Regions from separate parts of the Roseateles sp. T103 genome, predicted to be linked through region 1. Evidence: predicted binding sites of a transcription regulator. Region 1 holds the regulator's gene; each other region holds the start of a gene.
The links. The regulator FNR, encoded in region 1, switches genes on or off when oxygen is low (the NO sensors DNR and NnrR bind a similar motif). The targets are predictions, from matches to a motif close to TTGATNNNNATCAA.
Positions count from the first base shown of each region.

Region 2: a site for FNR is predicted at 3,633-3,646, ahead of AC2EBS_RS10985 (DUF3149 domain-containing protein). Genes of this name have one in related genera too.
Region 3: a site for FNR is predicted at 3,381-3,394, ahead of AC2EBS_RS04835 (universal stress protein). Genes of this name have one in related genera too.

Region 1 covers NZ_JBXVVS010000006.1:13,937-20,394, reverse strand. The annotation lists gene icd (NADP-dependent isocitrate dehydrogenase) at 1-129, opposite strand, end outside; gene AC2EBS_RS16200 (sulfite exporter TauE/SafE family protein) at 240-932, opposite strand; gene hemN (oxygen-independent coproporphyrinogen III oxidase) at 935-2,344, opposite strand; gene fnr (fumarate/nitrate reduction transcriptional regulator Fnr) at 2,530-3,270, shown strand; gene AC2EBS_RS16185 (hypothetical protein) at 3,367-3,648, opposite strand; gene AC2EBS_RS16180 (hypothetical protein) at 3,657-3,899, opposite strand; gene ccoG (cytochrome c oxidase accessory protein CcoG) at 3,942-5,336, opposite strand; gene ccoP (cytochrome-c oxidase, cbb3-type subunit III) at 5,412-6,329, opposite strand; gene AC2EBS_RS16165 (cbb3-type cytochrome oxidase subunit 3) at 6,326-6,458, opposite strand, start outside.
Region 2 covers NZ_JBXVVS010000003.1:157,308-163,765, forward strand. The annotation lists gene AC2EBS_RS10960 (acyltransferase family protein) at 1-982, shown strand, start outside; gene AC2EBS_RS10965 (YgaP family membrane protein) at 1,008-1,202, opposite strand; gene AC2EBS_RS10970 (Crp/Fnr family transcriptional regulator) at 1,332-2,015, opposite strand; gene AC2EBS_RS10975 (helix-turn-helix transcriptional regulator) at 2,045-2,770, opposite strand; gene AC2EBS_RS10980 (GNAT family N-acetyltransferase) at 2,814-3,374, shown strand; gene AC2EBS_RS10985 (DUF3149 domain-containing protein) at 3,376-3,528, opposite strand; gene AC2EBS_RS10990 (VOC family protein) at 3,673-4,062, opposite strand; gene AC2EBS_RS10995 (DinB family protein) at 4,079-4,684, opposite strand; gene AC2EBS_RS11000 (M16 family metallopeptidase) at 4,846-6,294, shown strand; gene AC2EBS_RS11005 (M16 family metallopeptidase) at 6,291-6,458, shown strand, end outside.
Region 3 covers NZ_JBXVVS010000001.1:1,109,006-1,115,463, reverse strand. The annotation lists gene AC2EBS_RS04850 (alpha-ketoacid dehydrogenase subunit beta) at 1-52, opposite strand, end outside; gene pdhA (pyruvate dehydrogenase (acetyl-transferring) E1 component subunit alpha) at 49-1,029, opposite strand; gene acsA (acetate--CoA ligase) at 1,026-2,798, opposite strand; gene AC2EBS_RS04835 (universal stress protein) at 2,810-3,271, opposite strand; gene AC2EBS_RS04830 (hypothetical protein) at 3,476-3,718, opposite strand; gene AC2EBS_RS04825 (ankyrin repeat domain-containing protein) at 3,894-4,571, opposite strand; gene AC2EBS_RS04820 (TatD family hydrolase) at 4,568-5,344, opposite strand; gene AC2EBS_RS04815 (PilZ domain-containing protein) at 5,392-5,802, opposite strand; gene holB (DNA polymerase III subunit delta') at 5,883-6,458, opposite strand, start outside.

The DNA.
Region 1 (6,458 bases):
CGTGATGTCGAAACCCGTGCCATCACCTTCGATGTAAGGAATGATCGGGTTGTCGGGAACGTTCAGCGAGAAATCCGCATTGACGGTGATCTTCTGACCACCTTCGGGCACCTTGATGTGTTGGTACATGACTTGTCGTCTCCGCTTGTAGCGTGGGGAATTGGCCGGGTTGCTGATTCTATGCCAGCGAGGCTTTCACTTTCCTGATGTGGAAGCGACCTTGCGTGATGTGAAATTGGTCAGGAGCACAGTTCGACCACGCGCTCCCACAGGCCGTGAGACAGCGCCCAGCCGGAAGCGAGCACCAAACCAAGGCCGGCGACGCGAACCGCCCAACGCATGCCGCCCTCTCCGAAGCCGAACAAGCGATTCAACAGCATCGGTCCGAGCAGCAGTCCAAGGCCAGAGGCGGCGGCGAAACAAGCCATCACCAGCGCACCCTGCAGCGGCCCTGATGCGAGCGCGGCCACCATCAATGCCGACTGCAGCAGGCCGCAAGGCCAAGCCAGCCATGCCAATCCAGCAGCGCCAGCCCGGACAGGACGACCCAACGCGACCGCACCACGACCGAGGCCCGTCACCGACACCGTCGCAACGCCTGCGGTCGGGCGGCGACCAATGTTCTCTATCCAGGCGGGCTGGCGACCACGCCAGAGCAGATAGATGCCCAACATCAGCGCTGCCATGTGGACGAGTACCCACAGCGGCCGCAACACGGCAGCGGCCTTGCCAAAGTCGGCAATCAAGCCGACGCTTGCCGCAGCGACAGCACCGCCCACCGCATAGCTGAACAGCCTTCCTAAATGGAGGCTCAGCTGCGCCCGACGTTCGCCATGCGTCAGCCCGGCGCACGCTGGACCGCACATGGCAAGGCAATGAGGCGCCCCAGCCAAACCCATCAGCAGCGCAGAGCCTGCGAGTGCAATATCCATTGTCAAATGATGCGGGAAAACTTCTCCCGCGTGCGATCCGCCTGCAGATAACGGTCAAACACCATGGCCACGGCACGCACGAAGAACCAGCCCTTGGCTGTCACTTCGATCGAGGCGGGCAGCAACTCCACCAAGCCGGCCTCTTCCAACTGGCGCAGTTGCTCCAACTCCTTGTGAAAGTAGTCCCGCACCTTGATCAAGTGCGCCAGTTCGATCGACTCGAACTCGACCCGCCCCTGGCACATCAAGGCCATGATCACCGCGCGACGCAGCAGGTCATCGCGATTGAGCGCCAAGCCGCGTTGAATGGGCAACTGCCCCTGGCGCAGCGCGTCGTAGTACTCGGGCAGGGTCTTGGCATTCTGGCTGTAAGTGGCGCCGACGCGGCCGATGGACGACACCCCCAGCCCGATCAGATCGCAGTCAGGCTGGGTGCTGTAGCCTTGAAAATTCCGATGCAGGCGGCCTTGCCGCTTGGCAACAGCAAGCGGATCGTTGGGCAAGGCAAAGTGATCCATTCCGATGTAGCTGTAGCCATGCCCCAGAAAGCCGCTGATCGCTGCTGAGAGCATGTGTAGCTTGTCAGCGGCCACGGGTAGCTTGCTGGCATCGATGCGCCGTTGCGGCTTGAAGCGTTGCGGCAAATGCGCATACCCATACAGCGCGATCCGATCCGGCCTGAGGCCAGCGACCTGCGCGATCGTGCGCGCGAAGGAGTCCGGCGTCTGCTGCGGCAGACCATAGATGAGGTCGACGTTGGTGGACTCGAAGCCGAGTGCACGCGCCTCCTGCATCAAAGTCGCGACGCTGTCGAAGCTCTGCACCCGGTGGACCGCCTTCTGAACGTCGGCATCGAAGTCCTGCACTCCGAAGCTGAGCCGATTGAAGCCCAGGCTGCGCAAATGTGCCAGTCGAGCATGGCTGACCGTGCGCGGATCGACTTCGATCGAGACCTCGGCTCCTGGTGCCAGCCTGAAGTGACCATGGATCTCGTGCATCAAGCCCGCCAGTTCAGCATCGCTGAGGAAGGTAGGCGACCCCCCCCCCAGATGGAGCTGCGACACCGTTTCCTGCCGGCCCAGGCGCGCTCGGGTGAGCGTCATCTCGGTGCTCAGCGCCTGCAGATACTCGGCAGCACGCTCATGATGCTTGGTGATGACCTTGTTGCACGCGCAGTAGTAGCACACCGATTCGCAGAAAGGGATGTGCACGTACAAAGACAGCGGAGCGCCGCCGCCCACCTGCGAGCCGCCGGCGCGCTGCGACAGCGCCTGCTCGTACTGCTCGACGGTGAAGGCCTCAACGAATCGATCGGCCGTCGGGTAGGAGGTGTAGCGTGGACCAGGGACGTCAAAGCGACGCAACAGCTCCTCATCGATGCCAGCGGGGATCTCTGTAGTACTTGCAGCCATGGCCGAGACTGTGCCAAGCTCGGCCCAGCGCCCGTTGACCTTGGTCAAGCTTGGCCCGCATAGGGACGGCAACAATGCTCTGCGTTTTGAGGAGCATCATGTTCACTAGCCCGACTACAGCTGCAGCCAACGCCGAACCAGAGGTCAACCAGGCGCCTTGTGGAGGCAAGAACATAATGCGCAGCATGACTCAGATTCCACCCATCAAGATCGAGCCTTTCAAGGTGGCCTGCTCGAGCTGCAATCTGCGCGAGCTTTGCCTGCCGGTGGGCATGTCCAAGAGCAACCTGGAGCAACTTGATGCCCTGGTGGCGACACGCCGCAGCGTGGCGCGGGGCGACACGCTGTTCCGCGCCGGCGACTCCTTCCAGTCGCTCTATGCAGTGCGAACCGGCTTCTTCAAGACCTGCGTTTCTTCCGAAGACGGGCGTGATCAGGTCACGGGCTTCCAGATGGCTGGCGAGCTGCTCGGTCTGGATGGCATCAGCAACGACCGACACTCTTGCGATGCCGTCGCGCTGGAGGATTCGCAGGTCTGCGTGATCCCGTTCAGCGAGCTGGAAAACCTGTCGCGTGAGTTCACCGACCTGCAGCATCAGTTCCACAAGATCATGAGCCGCGAGATCGTGCGCGACCATGGCGTGATGCTGCTGCTGGGCAGTATGCGAGCCGAGGAGCGACTCGCCGCCTTCCTGCTCAACCTCACCCAGCGCCTTCAGGCGCGGGGCTTTTCCGCATCCAGCCTGGTGCTGCGCATGACGCGCGAGGAGATCGGCAGCTATCTCGGCCTGAAGTTGGAGACGGTCAGCCGCACCTTTTCGCGCTTCCAGGATGAGGGGCTGCTCGAAGTCAAGCAGCGCCAGATCACCATCGTCGATCAGGCCGGTCTCGAGCGCTTGGTCAACTACAGCGGCAGCGCCTGCTGATTCGACACCGGGCGCTGGGCCCGAGCCCCTGCGCCGCTGCAGCGGGCACAGCTGAGGCGGCGAACTGCCGCCTTTGGAGGCCGTTCGATCGCCCGCTCACTCCCCCGCTTTTTCGTCCGGTGGCGATGTAGCCAGCAAGACCGAGATGCCTGCGCCAAGCGACACGATTGCCCAGAACAGCACAAACGCGACGGTGTAGACCGCCGAGTTGGGCAGCGGCTGCAGTCTGTCCAGGTGCGCGAGCTCGCTGGGATCAACGAGAGCGAAGACCAGCAACTCCAGCACGCCGGCCATCATGAACGACGGCCACAACACCACCATCAGCAACCGCCGGCGAGGACTGGGCGGGGGCTGGACTTCGCTGAGGTCCTCCCGCATGGCGCCACTCACTGGCCACCCGTGGCGGCGTGATTCCTGGCCTTGACGGCCGGTTGCATCGACACCGGTCCGGCCTTTTCCGCCGTGCCCGCCTGGCTCGTGGTGTCGAGCACAGGATCGGGGTAGCGCAGCGCAATGAACAGCGTGACAAAGCCCGCCACCACCACGGTGAGCGGACCGCCGACGACCAGCCACATGGTGCGCTCGTTCCACCAGGGCTTGGGCTGCATGCTCTTCTCTGCCTCACTCATCGCGATCTCCTTGTCGGTCAGCTTGGGGTGCGGGGCGCTCGTTCAGCGCGGCACCACAAAGGTGGACTTCTCTTCAATGCGGTACTCGGGCTCCACACCAGGCCGGTCGCGCCGCTCGATCTGGAAGCGGATCTCATGTGCGCCGCTACCGGCACGCGCAGCACTCTCCGGCGGCAGGCGCAGAGCCACCGACACCCAACGGGCCTCGGCAGGCGCGACATCCAGCTCGATCGGGCGGCTCGTCACCAGCCCAGGCAAGCCACTGGCCGTGATGCGGAAATGATGGCCAGCTTCGGTCGCATTCATCACCTGAAGCCGGTAGACATTCTCGACGTAGCCGTCCTCGACCAGTCGCGCCAATGACGCTCGATCGCGCACCACATCGACCTTGAACGGCGTACGCAGATACAGACTGGTCAGCACGGCCACGCAGATGGCCACCAGTATGGACGTGTAGATCAGAACACGCGGCCGGAACATCCGGCGCAGCACCTGGCTGCGAGTGAGGTGCTGCGACAGCCCGTTCTGGGTGTCGTAGCGCACCAGTCCGCGGGCATAGCCCATCTTGTCCATCACGCTGTCGCATACATCGACGCAGGCGGCACAGCCAATGCACTCGTACTGCAGGCCCTTGCGGATGTCGATGCCGGTCGGACAGACATGCACGCACAAATTACAGTCGATGCAGGAGCCGAGCCCGAGTTCCTTGGGATCGGCTTTCTTGCTACGCGAGCCGCGCGGCTCGCCGCGCTCGGCGTCGTAGCTGATGATCAGTGTGTCCTTGTCGAACATCGCGCTCTGAAAGCGCGCATAGGGACACATGTACTTGCAGACCTGTTCGCGCATATGGCCGGCAAAGCCATAGGTGGCGAAGCCGTAGAACAGGATCCAGAACATCTCCCAGGGCCCGAGTCCAAGGCCGGCCACCTCGACTGCCAGCGTCTTGATTGGCGTGAAGTAGCCAACGAACGTGAAGCCGGTCCACAAGGCGATAGCCACCCAGGCCAGTTGCTTGCCGCCCTTGCGCAGCAGCTTCTCGCCGTTCCACGGCGACGCATCCAGCTTCATTCGTGCGGTGCGATCGCCTTCGAACTTGCGCTCCACCCACATGAAGATCTCGGTGTAGACCGTCTGCGGGCAAGCATAGCCGCACCACAGGCGGCCGGCCACGGCAGTGAAGAGGAACAGCGCGTAGGCCGAAATCAGCAGCAGCGCCGTGAGATAGATGAAGTCCTGCGGATACAGGACCAGACCGAAGATGTAGAAACGGCGCGCTGCCAGATCGAAGAGCACGATCTGACGGCTGCCCCAGTCGAACCAGGGCAGGCAGTAGAACAGCAGCTGCGTGATCCAGACCAGAGCCCAGCGCCAGGTTGCGAACCAGCCAGTGACGGCGCGCGCATAGATCTTCTTCTGTGCCTGGTAAAGGGACACCATCTGCACTGCGGCGTCCTCAGAGGCGGGGGCCGCCGCAGCGGCCCCCTCTTTGCTGCTACTGCTCATTCAGCGAGCTCAGTTGGACGCGAGCGCAGTGCCGCCCTGCGACAAGCTCCACACATAGGCCGCCAGCACGCGGATCTGGTCGGCGCTGAGCCGCTTGTCATGGGCCGGCATCATGTTGTTCTTGCCGGCATTGATGATGCCGACGACGGCCTCCTCGCCCCAGCCGTGCAACCAGATTTTGTCGGTCAGGTTGGGCGCGCCCAGAGCCTGATTGCCCTTGCCATCTGCGCCATGGCAGGCAGCGCAGGCGCCGAACTTGGCCTTACCCAGTTGTGCGGCGATCGAGTTGTGCGGGCTGCCCGACAGGCTCAGCACATAGTTCGCGACATTGCGCACATCCTCGGAACCTCCCAGTGCGGCACCCATCGGCGGCATCACGCCGGTGCGGCCTTTGCTGATCGTTTCAATGATCACCTCATGTGCGCCGCCATACAGCCAGTCGCTGTCGGTCAGGTTCGGGAAACCCTTGGAGCCCTTGGCGTCGGAGCCGTGGCAACCGGCGCAGTTGTTGGCAAACAGCCGCTCGCCGATACCCATGGCCTGCGGGTTCTTGGCCATATCGGCAGCCGACATGGAGGCGAACTTGCCGTAGACCTCGGACAGAGCCGCATTGGCCTTGGCCTGTTCGGCGTTGTACTGGCCGGCGCTGCTCCAGCCCAAGCTGCCCTGACGGCTGCCCAGACCGGGATACATCACCAGATAGATCGCCGAGAACAGCACGGTCAGCACGAACAGGCCCATCCACCAGCGTGGCAGCGGGTTGTTCATCTCCTTCAGGTCCTCGTCCCAGACATGGCCGGTGGTGTTGTCGTCAGCCATCACCTTGCGGCGGCTGGCGATGATCAGCAGCACCAGGCACAGCACCAGACCGATGACCGTGGCAGCGGCCACGAAGACCGACCAGCCATTCGAAATGAAATCACTCATTGCTTGCTCCTCGCAGCCACGGCCTTGCTGGCCGCCGGCTCGTCGTCTTGCAGCGGCAGGGCTGCGCATTCATCAAAGCTTGCCGCGCGCTTCTTGCTGTAGGTCCAGGCCACGATGACCAGGAACATC
Region 2 (6,458 bases), on a different contig from region 1:
GGAGCTTGCTCCCGGGCTGATCGCCTGGCTCTACGATCATGCGCGCATGGCGGTGCAGGTCTTCCTGGTCGTCGGCGGCTACCTGAGTGCGCGCGGCCTGCTGCCCGACGGGCAGGCGCTGCGCGCCGGTGCCGCGCCGGCTGCCCTGCTGTGGAGCCGCCACCTGCGCCTGGGCCTGCCTTTCATGGCTGCGGTGCTGCTGACGCTGGCCTGCTACTGGCTGGTCGCGCCCTGGCTGCCCGAGCTGCTGCCGCAGCAGCCGGTCGCCGCAGACCAACTGCTGGCTCATGCGCTGCTGCTGCACGGCGTGCTGGGCTACGAGTCGCTGACCGTCGGCGCCTGGTACGTGGCGATCGATCTGCAGCTCTTCGCGCTGCTGCTCGCGCTGGCCTGGTTCGCGCGGCGCGCGCCGGCGCCGCTGCGCCCGCTGGTCGTGCCACTGCTGACCTTGCTGCTGGTGGCGGGCTCCTTGTTCGTCTTCAACCGCGACGCCGCGCTGGACAACTGGGCACCGTACTTCTTCGGCGCCTATGGCCTGGGCGTGCTGCTGCATCTGCTCGAGCGTCACCCGCTGGTACGGCGCTGGCGCCTGCCGCTGGCGGGTCTGCTGGTGCTGCTGGTGCTGGCCGCGCTGGCCGCGGACTGGCGAGCGCGCGTCGCGCTGGCGCTGGGCACGGTGGCCGTGCTGGCGGCCTGGAGCCTGTCCGCGCGGCCGCCACTGCAATTTGGTGAGCGGCTGGCCCAGCTGCTCGACAAGCTGGGCACCCAGTCCTATGCGCTGTTCCTGGTGCACTTCTCGGTGCTGCTGCTGGTCAACGCCCTGTTCGAGCACAAGGACCCCGAGCATCCCTGGTTCGGCCCGCTGGCGATGCTGGCCGCCTGGGCGCTGAGCAATCTGGCCGCCGCGCTGTTCTATCGCTGGGTGGAGCAGCCGGCGTCGCGCGTGCAGGTCGCGCTGCCGGCCCTGCTGCGCCGGATCTGAGCCGGCGCAGCCGCGCTGCTGCTTCCTACTCCTGCTTCATCGGGCAGGTGTTCATGCCCAGCAGCGGATAGGCGGGGCAGAAGCGGAACAGGCCGGTGAGCAGCGGCACGATGCCGATATAGCCCCAGACGCCCACCGCGCCGGTCACTGCGGCGACGATCAGCGCCAGACCGACGACGATGCGCAGGATGCGGTCGATGCCGCCGACATTGCTCTTCATGTGCTTCTCCTTGAAGTGATTGGGCGGGGCTGCCTCCAGCCCGTGCAGGCACTGTCGCAGCGCGTGCGACCGGCGTCTGTAACTGCAGTCACACAGCGGCGCCGACCGCCGCCAGTCGCTCAGTGCGGGTCAGCCGCCACTGGCCAGGGCGCGCAGCGCCGCGGCGTCGCGGATCGCTATGCGCTCGCGGCCCAGCGTCAGCCAGCCTTCGCGCTCGAAGCGCTTGAGCAGCCGGGTGACGATCTCGCGCACCGTGCCCAGCTCGTCGGCCAGCTGCTGGTGCGTGGTCTGCAGCACCATGCCGTGGCCGAGCAGCGCGCTGGCCAGGCGCTGGTCCAGGCGCTGGAAGGCCACCGCTTCGGCCAGTGCCATCAGGTCGGCGATGCGCTCGGCAAAGATGCCGAACACATAGCGGCGCAAGCCCTCGTCGGCGGTCCACAGCGCGAAGCCCTGCGGGTCGAGCATGACCAGCTCGCAGGGCTCGGTGCTGACGCCGTGCGCGGCCAGCACCGCCTGGCCGAACAGGCAGGAGGTCGACGCGACGCAGAGCTCGCCGCGCTGCACGCGGTAGAGCTCCAGCGAACGGCCGTTGGGCGCGCCGCGCGCGACGCGCACCTCGCCCGTCAGCACCATCGGAAAGCCTTGGCAGCGCTGGCCCTCGCTGAACAGCAGCGCACCGGCCGGCACTTGCAGCGCCACCGCATGCTCGGCCAGCACGGTATCGCGCAGCGGCGTGGGCAGCGCGGCGACGGCGGGGTACTGGGCCAGCAGGCGCTGGATCTGGTCCGGGCTGGGTGCGGCGGCCTTGCTCATAGCGATGCGGCGGGGCGAACGAAGCGGCGTCAGGCCGTGGCGCGGGCGAGCTGTTCTTGCTGTTGCTGCCGCTGATGCTCCTCGGCCTCGCGGCGCTGCAGGTCGGCCAGGGTCTTGCCCGGCTCGTCGCGGAAGCGTTCGGCCAGCACCTCCAGGCGCTGGATGCGGTCGACGCGGAAGCTGCGGAAGTCCTCGCGCAGCTCGCACCAGGCCGACACCGTCCATACCGGGCCCCAGAAGAAACAACCCAGCGGCCGCACGATGCGCTCGCTCGTGGCGCCGGCCAGATCCAGGTAGTGCAGGCGCAGCTTGCTGCGGTTCTCGGTGGCTTCGCGCAGCTGGGCCAGGCGCTCGCTCATCGCCGCATCCATGCCCGACGTCGGCGCATAGACGGCCAGACTCTCGGCCGCGGCACGCGCGGCCGGCGGCAGCACCGCCATGATCTTGGACAGCGCGGCCTCGGCTGGCTCGGCCAGTCCGCGGTCCAGCTGCAGTCGCGCCAGCCGCACCACTGCGACCAGCGCCTGTGCCTCGGCCTTGGTGAACATCAGCGGCGGCAGGTCGAAGCCGGCGCGCATGCGGTAGCCGACGCCGGCCTCGCCCTCGATCGGCACGCCCTGCTGCTGCAGCGCGGCGACATCGCGATAGACGGTGCGCGGCGAGACCTCCAGCCGCTCGGCAAGAAAGTCCGCCGTCGACAGACGGCGTCCACGGATCAGCTGGACGAGCTGGAACAGGCGGTCGGCACGGCGCATGGGGTGCCATTGTGCGGCAGGTGAGGCCTTACCATCGCCGCCCATGCACGAGCACGCCAGCAATGAATCGCCACAGGCCTTGCGTCTCCGTCCGGCGCAGGCCGAGGATGTGCCGGCGCTTGCCGCGCTGGCGACCCAGGTGTTTCTGGAAACCTATGCCACCGAGGGCGCCGACCTAGCGATGGCGCGCGAGGTGCAGACCCTGCTGACGCCGGCGGTCTTCGGCAAGGCTTTCGCCGACGCGCGACGGTGCTTCGTGCTTGCCTCGCTGCGCGAGCGGCCCGAGGCCTTGATCGGCTTCGCCCAGTTGCTGCATGGGGCCACGCATGAGCTGCTGCCGCAAGACGGCCTGACCGCGTGCGAACTCGAGCGGCTCTATCTGCAGCAGCGCTACACCGGCCGCGGCTGGGGCCGCACGCTGTTGCGCGCTGCCGAGGTGCAGGCGCGCCAGCTAGGCGCGCAGCGCCTATGGCTCACCGCGTGGGCCGGCAATCAGCGGGCGCTGGCCTTTTATCCGCGCTGCGATTACCGCTTGCTCGGCGACAGCGTCTACCACTTTGAAGACGCGGCCTACGCGAACAAGCTGTTCGAGCGCGAACTCTGACTCAGTGCTGCAACTGCTTCTGGCGCGCTTCGTCCTCATGCATGTGCTTGAGGAAATAGCGCAGGTAGAAGGCACCCATGCCCAAGGTGATGGCGATCACCGCCAGACTCATCAGACCGACATCGGAACCGAACAGGACTTGGAGAGCTTGCATTTCTCGCTCCATCATTGCGACGCGCCTATTCGGCGCCTTTCTGGCTCGCGCGCGCTTGCGTTCGCGCAAGCTGCCGGAAGCCTCCGCATCGAAAACGCAAAGCGTTGATCCAGCTCAGAAGCGGCCGGCAGGCTGGCCGCGTCCTCACGCCATGGGCGTGCACAGCTCCACCAGGCAGCCATCGGGGCAGCGCACATAGGCGACGGTCTGGCCCCAGGGCTTGGTCGTCGGCGGCAGCAGCGCCTGGGCGCCGGCACTGAGCGCCTGCTGGTAGGCGGCGTTCACATCGGCGCAGGCCAGGCCGATCTCGATGCCGGGCGGGCGGCGGACCGCATCCAGCGGCGCGTAGGCCTGGCCCAGATTGCCGAGCGCGACCTCGTGCTGCGCGAAGGCCAGTGCCGTGGCGCCGGTCTCCAGCTCGCCGTAGCCGCCCGACTCGTGCAGGAAGCGGCGCTGCAGGCCGAAGGCGCGTTCGAAGAAGTCAAGCGACGCGGCGACGTCGGCCACGTAGGCGATGGTGTAGGCGAATTGCATGGCGGCTCCCGGTTGCTCAGGTGTTCCAGATCGCCTCTTCGGTCCAGCCCAGGCGGGCGAACTCCGGCGCGCGCAGATGCGCCTCGCCGGCGCAGAAGAATTCGTCGAGCTGCGGCGGCTTCACCGCGGTGCCGGCGAGCATGGCATGGGCCTGGCCGCGGTGGTGGATCTGGTGCTCGAACAGATGGGCCAGCAGGCGCAGCCGCGTGTCCTGCTGGGGCCGTCCGGGGCGGTCTATCGTCACCGGGCGCTGCAGCTCGGCGTCATGCTGTGCGGCACAGTAGGCGATCAGGCGCTGGTCGGCCGCGCGCTGGGCGGCATGCAGCGTGGCGCAGTCGGCCATGGGCTCAGGCTCGGCGAAGAAGCGGTAACAGTCGGGATCGGGCGGATCGCCGCGCAGCTCGCGCTCCAGCGCCTCGAGGTAGAACCAGTCGACACAGAGGTTGTGGTTCAGGGTCGCGCGCAGCGACGGGAAGAAGCTCGTGCGCCGGGCGACGAAGTCCTCGGAGCTCAGCGCGGCGCAGGCATGCAGCAGGCGCTCGTTGGCCCAGGCATTGTTGTAGGCCATGGTCAGCAGGTGGTGCGACAGCGGATCGCGCTGCGGCGTCGGGTGGCCGGTCATCGGGGTCTCCTCGGGGGGCGTCGATGTCGATGCCGCCAGTCTGTTCGCCGTCTGCTGACAGCACCTGTCAGCATGCACGGCGGCGCCGTCCCGGCAAGCGGTGTCGACAGCGCGCATCAGCGCGGCGCGGGTGCATGGTGCTGGCGCTTATGCTGGCGGCCATGAGAGGAGGTCGCGGCGCCATCATCGACAGGCATTCCCCGGCAGTGCTGCCATCGCAGCGGCGCGGCTGGCTGCAGGCCGGCGTGGCGGTGGCGCTGGCTGGCATGCTGCCGGGTGCTGGCAGCCTGGGTCTGGCTCATGCGGCGCCTCTTGCGCTGCCACTGCTGCCGGCGCTGGCGCCACGCGAGCGCCGCCTGGCCAACGGCCTGCGCCTGCTGACGCTGGCCGATGCCGAGCCGCTGGGCAACACCGTCGCGGTGCAGCTCTGGTACCGCGTCGGTGGCAAGAACGATCCGCAGGGGCGCAGCGGTTTCGCGCATCTGTTCGAGCACCTGATGTTCAAGGCCACGCGCCATATGGCGGCCGAGCAGATCGACCGCCTGACTGAGGACGTCGGCGGCAGCAACAACGCCTTCACGACGGCGGACATGACGGTGTTCCACAGCCAGGTGCCGGCCAGTCAGCTGGAGCCGCTGCTGTGGGCCGAGGCCGAACGCATGGCCAATCTGGATGTCAGCCAGGCCAGCCTGGACAGCGAGCGCGAGGTGGTCAAGGAGGAGCTGCGCCAGCGCGTGCTGGGCGATCCCTACGGCCCGCTGTTCCATGCGCTGCCCGGGCTGGGTTACCAGCAGCACGGCTACCGGCGCCCGGTGATCGGCGAGCTGGTCGACCTGGAAGCCGCCACACTGGCAGAGGTGCGCGCCTTCCATGCGCGGCACTACCGGCCGGACAACGCAGTGCTCGTCGTCGCGGGGCGGTTCGATGCGGGGCAGCTGGACCGCTGGGTCGACCATTACTTCGGCAGCATTCCTGCGGGGAGCGAAGCCTTGCCGGCCGCAGCGGCCAGCGAACCCCGTCTCGAGCGCGACAGCGTGCATCGCCTCAGCGCACCGCGCGGCGCCCAGCCCGCAGCCGCGCTGCTCTGGCAGGGGCCGCCGGCGGCACATGCCGACGGCGCGGCATTGCGTATGGCGGCGGCGCTGCTGGGCCAGGGCGAGACCGCGCGGCTGGCCGACCGGCTGAGCTATCGCCAGCGTCTGGCGCAAAGCACCGGTTTCGAGCTGATGCTCAATGCCGAGGCCGGCCTGATCGTCGCGCATGCGATCGGCGCCGATGGCGCCCGCAGCAGCCCCGAGGCTCTGGCCGGCGCGCTGTACCGCGAGATCCAGCGCCTGGCGCAGGAGCCGCTGCCGCCACGCGAGCTGGCCAAGGCGCGCGCACAGCTGCTGGTGCAGGCGCTCGCGGCGCGCGAGACCGCTGAGGGCCGTGCGCTGGTGCTGGGCGAATCCCTGCTGTTGCGCGGCGATGCGCTGGCCGCTGATGCCGAGCTCGCCGCCTCGCAGCGCATCGGTGCGGCCGAGGTCCAGCGTGCGGTGCAGCGCTGGCTGCTGCAGGCGCCGCGCGTCGGCGTGCTCTACGAGCCGCGCAGGACCGGAGCCAGCACATGAGCAACCCGGCCTTGCTGCCGAGCCGGCGCCGCTGGCTGGCCGCGCTGCTGGCCAGCGCCGCGCTGCCGCTGCGGGCACAGGGCTTCGATCGTCCGCCGGCGCCCGGGCCGGCGCTGCCGCTGCTGCAGCCTGAACTCGGGGAGACGGTGCTGCCCAATGGCCTG
Region 3 (6,458 bases), on a different contig from region 1:
GCGCATGGCGCAGGCCCTGGCGCAGCGCTTCGCGGTAGCTGCTGCGGCTCATGATTGCGCCTCCGCCACAACATGCCTGAGCATGTCGTCCACCGGCTCCAGCGTGCCGGCGTCGGCGAAGGCCACTGCATCGGCGATCTCGGCGGCGATCTCGCGCTCCAGCGCGGCGATGTCGGGCGCGATGCCCAGCGATTCGGCGTGCCGGATCAGCGCCTGGATCGGACAGTGCTGCTTCCACTGCTCGACCTCGGCCTTGCTGCGGTAGAGCTCGGCGTCGTACATCGAGTGCGCGCGGAAGCGGTAGGTGCGGTACTCGACGAACACCGGCCCTTTGCCGGCGCGGACATGTGCCAGCGCGTCGCGCGTGGCGCCGCGCACCGCCTGCACATTCATGCCATCCACGCTGAGCGCATGGATGCCGTAGCTGCGCGCCTTGACACACAGATCGGTCTGCGATTCGGAGCGCTCCAGCGCGGTGCCCATCGCATAGCGATTGTTCTCGCACAGCAGCAGCAAGGGCAGGCGCCACAGCGCGGCGAGGTTGGCGCTCTCGTGGAATTCGCCTTCGGCGATCGCGCCTTCGCCGAAGAAGCAGGCCGCGACATTGCTGCTGCCGCGCATCTGCTCGGCCAGCGCGAAACCCACTGCCATCGGCAGCGCGCCGGCGACGATGGCATTGCCGCCGTAGAAGCGCTTGGACGTGTCGAACAGATGCATGGACCCGCCGCGGCCGCCGCTGCAGCCCTCGCGCTTGCCGAACATCTCGGCCATCACTGCGCGCATCGAAACACCGCGCAGCAGCGCATGGCCGTGTTCGCGGTAAGTGCACAGTAGGCTGTCGTCGGCACCGAGGAGCGGAATGGCGCCGGTGGCCACTGCCTCCTCGCCGATGTAGAGGTGCAGGAAGCCGCGGATCTTGCCCTCGCCATAGAGTTCGGCGCAGCGCTCCTCGAAGCGCCGGATGCGCAGCATCTGGTGCAGCATCTCGCGAGCCTCGGCGGCGCTGAGCGGCGTGCCCGGGCTGCTCATCGCGGTTGCTCCAGCGTCGAGGTGTCGCCTTCGGGCAGACCCAGCTCGCGGGCGCGCAGCAGGCGGCGCATGATCTTGCCGCTGCGCGTCTTCGGCAGGTTGTCGGTGAAGGAGATTTCCTTGGGTGCGACGGCTGCGCCCAGGCGCTGGCGCGCGAAGCCGAGCAGCTCGCGCTTGAGCGCCTCGCTGGCCTCGACGCCAGGCTTGAGCGCAACGAAGGCCTTGACGATCTCGCCGATCACCGGCTCGGGCTTGCCGATCACGCCAGCCTCGTGCACGGCAGGGTGCTCCATCAGCGCGGACTCGACCTCGAAGGGGCCGATCAGATGGCCCGAGGACTTGATCATGTCGTCGGCGCGGCCGACGAACCAGTAGTAGCCATCGGCATCGCGGCGGGCCAGGTCGCCGCTGAGGTACCAGTCGCCGACGAAGCACTTCTTGTAGCGCGCTTCCTCGTTCAGATAGGCGCGGAACATCGAGGGCCAGCCGACTTTCAGCGCCAGCTCGCCCTCGACATCGGGCTCGGTGATCTCGCTGACCGTGCCGTCCTCATGGCGACGCAGCACTGCGGCCGTGATGCCCGGCATCGGTTTGCCCATCGAGCCGGGGCGGATGTCCATGCAGGCGTAGTTGGCGATCATGATGCCGCCGGTCTCGGTCTGCCACCAGTTGTCGTGGATAGGCAGGCCGAAGGCCTCGACGCCCCAGCGCACCGCCTGCGGATTCAGCGGCTCGCCGACGCTGGCGATGAAGCGCAGGGCAGAGTGGGCATGCGCCTGCGCGGCGGCGGCGCCGGCACGCATCATCATGCGCACGGCCGTCGGCGCGGTGTACCAGACGCTGACCTGCTCCTGCTCCAGCAGCGTGTACCAGCGCTCGGCCTCGAACTCGGCTTCGTCGACCAACAGCGTGACGCCCAGCGCCAGCGGCGCGAGGACGCCGTAGGAGGTGCCGGTCACCCAGCCGGGATCGGCCGTGCACCAGTAGACGTCGTTGTCGTGCAGGTCCAGCGCGAGCCGGCCGGTGGCCACATGGGCGACGATGGCGCCGTGCACATGCTGCGCGCCCTTGGGCTTGCCGGTGGTGCCGCTGGTGAAATGGAGCAGCGACGGCGTCTCGGCATCGGTGGGCTGGATGCGGTAGTCGGCGCTCGCGGCATCGAGCAAGGCCTGCAGGTCGAGCGTGTCTTCGGGCAGCGGCTGTTCGTCGTCGCGCACGAGCAGCACCTGCTGCAGGGTCTGCAGCGTGGGCCGCATCGCGGCGATCTTCTTGCGGTACAGCGAGCTGGTGGTGACCAGCAGCCGGCACTGGCCGATCTCCATGCGCGTCGCAATGGGCTCGGGGCCGAAGGCGGAGAACAGCGGCGTGACTACGCAACGCGCCTTGAGCGCGCCGAGCATCGCGACGTGCAGCTCGGGGATGCGGCCGCTGAGCAGGAAAACATGGTCGCCTGGCTGCAGGCCAAGGCCTTCCAGCACATTGGCGAAGCGGTTGGTCAGCGCAGCCAGCTCGGCATAGCTGATGCTGCGGCTGCGGTCGGCGGTCTTGCCACGCCAGCGCAGCGCGGTCTTGTCGCCATGGCCGAGGCGCAGCTGGCGATCGAGGGCGATGTCGGCGATGTTGATGCCGCAGCTCGAAGGTGGCGATTCGAGCTCGCGGCGTATTGCCTGCCAGTCGAAGTCGCGCCGTGCTTCGACATAGTCAGCCATGTTCGGCGCCACTGCCGAAGCGGCCGGCGTCTTGCGGATCACTTCGTCGGGGGCGGCCATGGCGCTTGTCCTCAGGCGGCTGGCGCTTGGTACTTGATCATCAGTACCGGCACCGGTGCTTCTCGCAGCACCAGTTCCGCGTCACTGCCCAGCAGCGCGCGGCTGAAGCCGCGCCGGCCGTGCGTGCCGATGACGATCAGCTGGCATTTCTGCGCGACAGCCTGTTCGACGATGACATCGGCGACTCTGCGGCCGATCGCCTCGGACTGCACGGTCTCGACCGCGACGTTGGATAGGCGCGCCTTGTGCGTGGCCTTGGCCAGCGTGTCCTCGCCATACTTGCGCAGTAGCTCCAGGGTTTGCTGGTAGCCGGGCGTCACGGCCATTTCGCCGTAGAGCGGGAAGTCGTCCAGCACATGCAGCACGCAAAGCGTCGCGCTTTGGTCAGCGGCCAGCTTGAGGGCTTCGCCAAGCGCGTGATCGGCGGTCGCGCTGCCGTCGATGGGAACGAGGATTCGTTGGTAGACAGACATGGTCAGGGCTCCAAGCTGGCCGGCTGCATCGCTGCACGTACTGCTTGAAAGCGTTGGCCTGGCCGGCACGTCAGGCGAGCAGATTCTGCGATGCCGGGGCGTGGCGGTCTTGATGCAAGTCAGCTAAACCATGTCATTCCGGTGGTTCACATAATACACATTGTCGATATTATGTGAGGCCGCGATGACGCCAACGATGCGGGCTCAATCGTCCAGACGCTCGTCTTCGTCGATGCTGGCGTCGACCAGTGCGTCGTAGGCATCCTGGTCGAGATCGCTGCTGATGGCGGCGTTGGATCTGCGCACGGCGATCAGCGGCTTGTCCAGTGGGCGGCACACGCGACGCTGCAGCCGCTTCAGGCGATCCGAGGCCTCGACTTCGCGGGTGATGCGCTCCGGATCGAGCAACATCGCAAAGGGATTTTCGGCGTGGTACAGATGGCGCATGTCAGTGGCTCCTTGCCGCTTGAAACGGTACGAGTCCACTGTAGGCCGGCAGCCCTTGTGGCTGAAGTCGGCCTGAGACCAAGCATTGCGTTGCTGCTGTCGGCCGCAAGCTTGTCAGTCGGATTCCTACGCCGCTGCTGCGGGCGCCAGGCAATTCGGCGCGGTCGCCGCCGGCTCAGCGACGTTTGTTGCCAGCCAGCATTGCGGCAAGCTCGTCGCGGCCGGCGCGGCGGGCGAACTCCGCCGCATCCAACCCGCGCTCATTGCGCAGGGTGCGATCGGCACCGGCCTTGAGCAGCACCGAGACGCTGTCGATCTGGCCATAGCCCGCCGCCATCATCAGCGCCGTCGTGCCGTTGGGCGAAGCCGCATTCACCTCGGCACCCTGCGCGAGCAACCACGACACCAAGGCAGGCGTCGGGCCAGCGGCGGCATAGTGCAATGGATTCCAGCCGCCCTCGTTGATCAGAGCACCACGCCTGACCAGTTCCTGCGCCCAGTCGAGCCGGCCCTTGATTGCGGCCAGCATCAGCGGCGTTTCGCCGTCCTGGTTCACCGCATTGACATCCAACGCCGGGTACAGAAGCAGCGTCTGAACCGCGGAGTTCGCATCGTTCTTCAAGGCCAGATGCAGGGCGGTCTGGCGCTTGTCGTTGCGCGTATTCGGGTCCACGCCCCTCAACATCAACACCATCAGATGACGACCGTTGTCATTGCTCGCTGCGTGCAGCAACTCCTGCTCGGCTGGTCCTGCGTGAGCGCACAGGCTGGTCAGCATGCTGCCCACCAGCAAGCAGACACCCAGCTGCTTAAGCATCGCCGTCCGCCTGTGCTTGACCGCCGGGTTTTTCATGACATGCGAAACAGTCGTCGGCAGTTCGCGCTGGTGATTTCGCCGACAGCTTCGACGCTCAGGCCGCGCAGCTCGGCCAGGCAGGCCGCCACATGCGGCACATAGGCTGGGCTGTTGGTCTTGCCGCGGTAAGGTACAGGAGCGAGATAGGGGCTGTCGGTCTCGATGAGGATGCGTTCCAGCGGCAGCGCCAGCGCCACATCGCGGATGGTTTGCGCGTTCTTGAAGGTGAGGATGCCGGAGAAGGAGACGTAGAAGCCTAGTTCGACCGCCGCCTGCGCCACCGCCAGGTCTTCGGTGAAGCAATGGAACACACCGCCGGCCTGCTCGCCGCCCTCTTCCTTCAGCAGCTGCAGCGTATCTGCCGCGCTGCTGCGCGTGTGGATCACCAGCGGCTTGGCAGCCAGCTTGGCCGCGCGGATATGGGTGCGGAAGCGCTCGCGCTGCCACTCCATGTCGGCGACGCTGCGGCCGTTGAGCCTGTAGTAGTCCAGCCCGGTCTCGCCGATGGCCAGCACCTTGGGATGTGCGGCAGCGGCGACCAACTCGTCGATCGTCGGCTCGTGGACATCCTCGTTGTCCGGATGCACGCCCACCGTCGCCCAGAGCTGCTGATGGCCCTCGGCCAGCGCGCGCACCTGGGGAAACTCTTCCATCGTCGTGCAGATGCATAGCGCGGCTTCGACATGTGCGGCCTGCATGGCCTCCAGCTGCTGAGGCAGGCTGGCGGCGAGCTCGGGGAAGCTCAGGTGGCAGTGGGAATCGATGAACATGTTTGGAATGGAAAACGCATCACCGGGCCAGACGCCCGGCGGCTCGGTCAGATCGTCTGCGTGGGCTTGGCCGACGAGATCGTCGTACCCAGCAGTTCCTCGATCTTCAGCTTGATCTGGCGGGTCTTCTCGTCCACCGGGAAGCGCACCCCGACGCCCTGTGTGCGGCCACCCGAGGCATTGGGTGGCGTGATCCAGCCCACCTTGCCAGCCACTGGATAGCGCGCCGGATCGTCGGGCAGCTGCAGCAGCAGATAGATGTCCTCGCCCAGGCGGTAGTCGCGGTTGGTCGGCACGAACAGGCCACCTTCAGCGAACAGCGGAATGTAGGCGGCATAGAGCGCCGTCTTGTCGCGAAAGACCAGCTGGATGACGCTGGGGCGCGCGCCGGCCGAAGCCGTGGCCGGCACGGCGCCGACCAACGCGGCGGCCTGTGATTTGGCGGGCAACTCGCTCATGGTGGCAGGCAGTGTAGCGAAAGGCTCAAGCCCCCTGCCGGCACAAATGCCCGGTCAAGCCGGCTCAATCACATCTGGTTTCAGCTCGGCCGGCGCGCTGCGGCGGCGGCGCCACGCGGGCTGGCCTGCTGCAGCGCCTGCTCCCCCTGCAGCACCAGCGACTCGAGCAGCAGGCCGGCGTTGAGCGGATGGTCTTCGTGCCGGGCCGCCTGCTGCAAAGCACGCGACCAGGCCAGCAGCGGCTCGGCGCTGGCCGGGGTCGGCAGGCTTTCGACCGCAAAGTAGCTGGGCGCCGTGCCATGCGCGCGGCGCAGCAGGTCGTGGCAGAGGCGCTGCAACGCGTCGATGGCACGCGGCACCGGCCAGTCGCTGACCGCGGCGAACTCGCCGCGCGCAATGCGTGCCGGCAGCTGCAGCCAGCTGGCGGCCTTCAGCCCGTCCTGATGCCACTCCAGCGCCTGCTGCGGACGGCCGCCGGCGGCCTGCAGCAGCACCTCGGCCTGCTCGACGCCCTGCTCCTTCAGCCAGGCCAGCGCGGCGGCTTGCGCCGGCAGCGCCAGCGGCAGCGGCTGGCAGCGGCTGCGTATCGTCGGCAGCAGGCTCTGCGGCGCGCTGCAGGAAAGCACGAAGCGCAGCTGGCCGGCCGGCTCCTCCAG